DNA from 2 places in the Agromyces sp. NPDC055520 genome. Region 2 is predicted to be linked to the other one. Evidence: predicted binding sites of a transcription regulator. Region 2 holds the regulator's gene; the other holds the start of a gene.
What was found. Region 2 encodes HrcA, which represses chaperone genes, less so after heat shock. Its sites were predicted from a motif close to TTNGCACTCGNNNNNNNCGAGTGCNAA; they were not measured.
Positions count from the first base shown of each region.

Region 1: a site for HrcA is predicted at 1,567-1,593, ahead of groL (chaperonin GroEL). Genes of this name have one in related genera too.

Region 1 covers NZ_JBSHJY010000034.1:14,689-18,059, reverse strand. Annotated here, with positions in the region: gene groL (chaperonin GroEL) at 1-1,521, opposite strand, end outside; gene ACWGST_RS12980 (DUF3048 domain-containing protein) at 1,647-2,693, opposite strand; gene ACWGST_RS12975 (cold-shock protein) at 2,771-2,974, opposite strand; gene ACWGST_RS12970 (LytR C-terminal domain-containing protein) at 3,204-3,371, opposite strand, start outside.
Region 2 covers NZ_JBSHJY010000005.1:65,217-68,587, reverse strand. Annotated here, with positions in the region: gene ACWGST_RS04390 (DUF4870 domain-containing protein) at 1-375, opposite strand, end outside; gene hemW (radical SAM family heme chaperone HemW) at 1-5, shown strand, start outside; gene ACWGST_RS04385 (DUF4870 domain-containing protein) at 524-913, opposite strand; gene hrcA (heat-inducible transcriptional repressor HrcA) at 1,102-2,124, shown strand; gene dnaJ (molecular chaperone DnaJ) at 2,177-3,277, shown strand; gene ACWGST_RS04370 (16S rRNA (uracil(1498)-N(3))-methyltransferase) at 3,291-3,371, shown strand, end outside.

The DNA of each region.
Region 1 (3,371 bases), on a different contig from region 2:
CGACGCAGCGTTGAGCAGCGCCGAGCGGGTGACCTTCACCGGGTCGTTGATGCCGGCAGCGAGCATGTCGACGTACTCGCCGGTCGCGGCGTTGAGGCCCTGGCCGACCGGGAGGTTGCGCACGCGGTCGACCACGACGCCCGGCTCGAGGCCGGCGTTGAGGGCGATCTGCTTGAGCGGAGCGTCGATCGCGACGCGAACGATGTTCGCACCGGTCGCCTCGTCGCCCGTGAGGTCGAGCTTCTCGAAGGCAGTCTTGCCGGCCTGGATCAGGGCGACGCCACCACCGGCGACGATGCCCTCTTCGACGGCGGCCTTCGCGTTGCGAACGGCGTCTTCGATGCGGTGCTTGCGCTCCTTGAGCTCGACCTCGGTCGCCGCACCCGCCTTGATGACGGCGACGCCGCCCGCGAGCTTGGCGAGGCGCTCCTGCAGCTTCTCGCGGTCGTAGTCGGAGTCGGTGTTCTCGATCTCCTTGCGGATCTGCGCGACGCGGCCGGCGATGGCCTCCTCGTCGCCGCCACCCTCGACGATGGTCGTCTCGTCCTTGGTGATGATGACCTTGCGAGCGGAGCCGAGCAGGTCGAGCGTGACGTTCTCGAGCTTGAGACCGACCTCTTCCGAGATGACCTGGCCGCCCGTGAGGGTCGCGATGTCCTGCAGCTGCGCCTTGCGACGGTCGCCGAAGCCGGGGGCCTTGACGGCGACCGACTTGAAGATGCCGCGGATCTTGTTGACGATCAGCGTCGCGAGTGCTTCGCCGTCGACGTCTTCCGCGATGATGAGCAGCTGCTTGCCGGTCTGGATGACCTTGTCGACGATCGGCAGCAGGTCCTTGATGTTCGAGACCTTGCCGTTGACGATCAGGATGTACGGGTCTTCGAAGACCGCTTCCTGGCGCTCGGGGTCGGTGACGAAGTACGCCGACAGGTAGCCCTTGTCGAAGCGCATGCCCTCGGTCAGCTCGAGCTCGGTGCCGAAGGTGTTCGACTCCTCGACGGTGACGACGCCCTCTTTGCCGACCTTGTCGATCGCCTCGGCGATGAGCGCACCGATCTCGAGGTCGCCGGCGGAGATGGACGCGGTGGCGGCGATCTCCTCCTTGGTCTCGACCTCCTTGGCGTTGGAGACGAGCTCGGCGGTGACTGCCGCGACGGCCTTCTCGATGCCGCGCTTCAGCGAGATCGGGTCGGCGCCGGCTGCGACGTTGCGCAGGCCCTCGCGCACGAGCGCCTGGGCGAGCACGACCGAGGTCGTGGTGCCGTCGCCGGCGACGTCATCGGTCTTCTTGGCGACCTCTTTGACGAGCTCGGCGCCGATCTTCTCGTACGGGTCGTCGAGCTCGATCTCCTTGGCGATCGACACACCGTCGTTCGTGATCGTGGGTGCGCCCCACTTCTTCTCGAGCACGACGTTGCGGCCGCGCGGGCCGAGGGTCACCTTCACCGCGTCGGCGAGCGTGTTGAGGCCACGCTCGAGGCCACGACGGGCCTCCTCGTTGAAAGCAATGATCTTTGCCATGTGTTTCTCTCGTCCTTTCCCGGACGTCTTCAAAGATTCGTTGGGTTAGCACTCAAATCGAGTGAGTGCTAAATCGATTCTGGCACTCGACCGCCACGAGTGCAAGCGAGGTCGATGCTGTCCGCTCAGGGCGTGAAGGTCGCGGTGCCCGCATCGGGCACGAGCTCGACCCACGTGTTGCCGGGCGCCAGACGCAGCGGCGAGCCGTCGTCGGCGGTGAGGGTGATCGGCGACCCCGCGGCATCCTTCGACCAGGTGCCGTGGGCCGTGCGGCCCGCGACCGACACCCACGCCTCACCCGAACCGATCAGCATCGTCTTCGGGATGTCGACGTAGCTGCTGTCGTCGACGGCGACCCGCAGGGTCACCACGTTCGTCGCGTGCACGCGCTCGGCCGACGACTCGAGATCGGGCGCCCCCTCTTGCGATCGCAGCCAGAGGGAGGTCGCGGGGTCCCAGTCCCAGGCAGGCGACCGCCCGTCGGCGAAGACGAGCTCGATGCGCGTCGTCGGCGCAGCGGCGAGCGCCGGCGCGGCGAGCGGGTCGGCGGTGCCGTAGGCGAACTGCGGGGGCGGCGGGGCGAGCGCGGCGTTGCGCGAGACGGCTTCGGCCGCCTTCAGGATCACGTCGTGCGGGCCCGGCCGCTCGTCGGCGCGGTAGAAGAGCCCGGTGTCGTCGTAGTCGAAGACGATGTTGACGAGCGGGGTCGCCATCATCATCTCGACGAACTGCTCCTGGCCGCCCGAGTACGCGATGATGCCGCCGAGCGGCGAGGCGATGTCGGGATCCATCGGGCGGATCGACCGCACGGGCCCGACCTCGTCGGGCACATCCGAGTGCCACACGGCGACGTACCGCGTGAGGCCGCCCTCGACGAGCTCCTCGAACACGAGGTCGGTGCGGTTCAGCGCGATCTGCGGCCGCGCCTCTTCGTGGTTGTCGATCTTCACGGCGAGCGAGGGGTGGGCGAGTGCGGCGGCGTCGGCGACGGTGCCGCGCAAGGGCGCGAACATGACGGCGGATGCCGCGGCGTCCGCGCTCGGCCTCGCCTCGCTCGGGGCGGGGCCGGGCTCGGGTGCCGGCTGGCAGCCGGCCAGTGTCAGGGCGGCTGCGACGACGAGCACTCCGAATCGCGCCCCCCGCCGCGGGGCCGGTGCGGCCTGCGTTCGCATGCGGTCAGCGTACCCACGCGCCGGCCCCGCGGTTGCGAGAACGCGCCGCCCGACCGGCGACGCGTCCCGCGAGTCGGTCAGGCCGGGCGTACGCCCTCGGCCTGCGGCCCCTTCGAACCCGTACCGACCTCGAAGACGACCGCCTGCCCCTCTTCGAGCACCTTGTAGCCCGACATGTCGATGGCGGAGTAGTGGACGAAGACGTCTTGGCCCCCCTCATCGACGGTGATGAACCCGTAGCCCTTTTCAGCGTTGAACCACTTGACGGTTCCGTTCGCCATGCGTTGCTCCCATGTTGCCGTGTGTGATCAGCACGCGCCCGTGGCCTGTGCCGGGCCGCCCGCCCGCTCGAACGGTGCCAGGGACGGAACCGTGCGATCGGGCCTGAGCGGCCGCATCCAGATACTCACGTCGGGGCGTCGCTGCACAAGGGTCTGCCGAGCGCAGCCGATATCGGAATGGCAACGATTCGGGTGCGACGGCGTCAACCGGCCGCGTCAGCCGGCCGCGTCAGCCGGCCGTCGCGTCGGCGTAGTCGGAGCCCAGCACGACGACGAGCTGGTTGCCGGTCGCCGCGAACTGATCCGACACCCGCACGTCGGCCTCCGGCAGGAACTGGGCGACGCCTCGGGCAGCACCTTCGAGGTCGGGGGTCGCGTAGTAGACGACCGTCTCGGT
Region 2 (3,371 bases):
CTTGATCGACATCGGGTAGGTGTACGGCTGGCCCTGGTTGGCCTTCACCGCGGCGATGATGCTGAACACGATGATGACCACGTAGACGGCGAGGATGATGAAGATGCCGATGACGATGATCGTCAGCACGTAACCCACGACGAGCGCGATCGTCATCGTGATCTGGAAGTTCAGCGCGGTCGCCGTGTGCGCTCGAACGAACGGACCCTTGTCTTTCAGGATCAGGTAGCCGATGAGCGCGGGCACGAAGCTGAAGAAGATGCCGCCGATGTGGATCAGCGTCGCCCAGAGCTTCTCGTCGGCCGGGCTGAGCTGCTGGCTCGGCTGCTCGTAGGGGTTCACCGGCGGCGGGGGAGGCGGGGTGGCATCGGACATGGTGTCTCCTTGGTCGGGTCGCCCGGGGGGCGAGGGTTCGGTCTCGACGCCCGACGAAGGGCGTCGAAACACTCCATGCTGGCACAGAAGAGCACGCCGGGTGAGGAATTCTCCCGGCGTGCTCGGTGCCTGCTCGCTTCGCGACTCGTTACTTGATGAGGCGCACGGCGAACGGGTAGCGGTAGTGCTGGCCGTCTTTCGCCTTCAGGAAGGCGATGATCGAGAACACGACGCTGACGATCCACGCGGCCCACACGAGCAGGAGTCCGATGAAGATGAACGCCAGGATGTACCCGATCACGTAGACGAAGAGGATCGTGATCTGGAAGTTCAGCGCCTCTTTCGCCTCGGTGTTCGTGAACGAGCCGCGGTCCTTGAAGACGAGCCAGATGATGAGCGACGGCAGGAAGCCGAGCACGCCGCCGAGGTGGGCGAAGGAGCCCCACTGCACGTCCTGCTCCTGCGAGAGGGGTGCGGCGGCGGCCGGCTGCTGCGGCGGGACGGGCTGGGCGGGGTCAGGAGTGTTGGGGTCGGTCATAGTGCGTGCCTTTCGGGTTCTGATGAACCGCGTTTCGCGCGACGGGTATCGCTGCCGGGGGGTGACTCGCGGGATACGCATACGGTATCGTCGCCGCCCGGCGCTGGCAACGGCATCGTGTCGGGATGTCGCGATATGATTAGCACTCAGTCAGAACGAGTGCTAAGCGGCTGAGGGAAGCGAGGGCCATGGTCTCCGAACGCAGCCTCGCGGTGCTGCGCGCGATCGTGCAGGACTACGTCGCGTCGCGCGAACCCGTGGGCTCGAAGTCCATCGTCGAGCGCCATGCCTTCGGCGTGTCGGCGGCGACGATCCGAAACGACATGGCGCTGCTCGAAGAGGAGGAGCTCATCGCGGCTCCGCACACCTCGTCGGGCCGCATCCCCACCGACAAGGGCTACCGCGTCTTCGTCGACCAGCTCACCGAGGTGCGCCCGTTGACCTCGGCGCAGCGGCAGGCGATCGAGACCTTCCTCGGCGAGTCGAGCGATCTCGACGAACTGCTCGCGCGCACGGTTCGACTCATCGCCCAGCTCACGGGTCAGCTCGCGGTCGTGCAGTACCCGAGCTTCGGCAGCGCCCGCGTGCGCCACGTCGAGCTCATCTCGCTCGCACCCGATCGCGTGCTCTGCATCCTCATCACCGACTCGGGGCAGGTCGAGCAACGCCTCGCCGAGCTCGAGCAGCCCGTCGACGACGAGACGCTCTCGTCGTTGAGCGCGCGGCTGAACGAGATCGCCGGCGGCCGGTCGATGTCGGATGCCGCGGACGCGCTGTCGGGCGAGATCGACCATGTCGACCGGCACCACGCCGCGGTACTGCACACGCTCGCGGTGACCCTCGCCGAGCAGGCGCGTGCCCAGCGCCAGGATCGCCTGGTGGTCGCCGGTGCGGCGAACCTCGTGCGCACCGAGCAGGACTTCGCCGGTTCGATCCTCGGCGTCATCGAGGCGATCGAAGAGCAGGTCGTGCTGCTCAAGCTCTTCGGCGAGATGGCGAGCGACGAGCACGCCGTCACGGTGCGGATCGGTCGTGAGAACGCCTCGTTCGGCCTCGGTGAGACCTCGGTGGTGTCGAGCGCCTTCGCGATCCCCGGCCGCGACATCTCGCGGCTCGGCATCGTCGGCCCCACCCGCATGGACTACTCCCACAGCATGGCGGCGGTACGCGCCGTCGCCCGTTACCTCTCCCGAACGCTCGGCGAGAACTGAACCCCGCCGCCCGGCGAACGCGACCGGTGGCAATCGAAAGGACAAGCCCTCCGTGGCAGACCACTACGAGGTCCTCGGCGTCTCCCATGACGCCACTCCCGACGAGATCAAGAAGGCGTACCGTCGCCTCGCGCGCGAACTGCATCCCGACGTCAACCCGGGCGCCGAGGCATCCGAACGCTTCAAATCCGTGACGCACGCGTACGACGTGCTGTCCGACCCGAAGCAGCGCCAGCAGTACGACCTCGGCGACCAGGGCGGCTTCGGCGGCGGTCAGAACTTCGGCGGGTTCGGGGACATCTTCGAGACCTTCTTCGGCGGCGCGCAGCAGAGCCGTGGGCCGCGCTCGCGCCGCGAACGCGGGCAAGACGCCCTGCTTCGCGTCGAGGTCGGTCTCGACGAGGTCATCTTCGGCACGCACCGCGACATCGAGGTCGACACCGCCGTCACGTGCGAGACGTGCCACGGCTCGTGCTGCCAGCCCGGCACCTCGCCCGTCACGTGCGACATCTGCCACGGCACCGGCTCGATCCAGCGTTCGGTGCGCTCGCTCCTCGGCAACGTCATGACGTCGAGCCCGTGCGGCACCTGCCGCGGCTACGGCACCGTCATCGCGACGCCGTGCGTGACCTGCCAGGGCCAGGGCCGCGTGCGCGCCCGTCGCACGGTGCCGGTCGACATCCCCGCCGGCGTCGACACGGGCGTGCGCCTGCAGATGCCGGGCTCGGGCGAGGCCGGGCCCGCCGGCGGCCCGAACGGCGATCTCTACCTCGAGATCAAGGTCAAGAACCACGACGTCTTCAGCCGCAACGGCGACGACCTGCTGTGCACCCTCGAGGTCTCGATGACCGACGCGATCCTCGGCACGCACGCGACGGTTCCCGCACTCGACGGCGACGTCGAGATCGAGCTCAAGCCGGGCCTGCAGAGCGGCGAGATCCTCACGGTGAAAGACCGCGGCGTCTCGCGGCTTCGCGGCTCGGGCCGCGGCGACCTCAAGGTCGGCATCCAGGTGGTCACGCCGACGAAGCTCTCGTCGAAGGAGCGCGACCTCATGCAGCAGTTCGCAGCGGCGAAGAAGTCGCCCGCGCCCGAGCTCAGCCATTTCCAGCAGGGCATCTTCGCCCGTCTGCGCGACCGGTTCCTCGGTTAGGCGGTCTGGGCCCGTGAGCCACCTCTACCTCGACGAATCGCTCGACCTCGCGGTCGTCCGGCCCGGCGTGACCGTGGCGCTCACGGGCGACGAG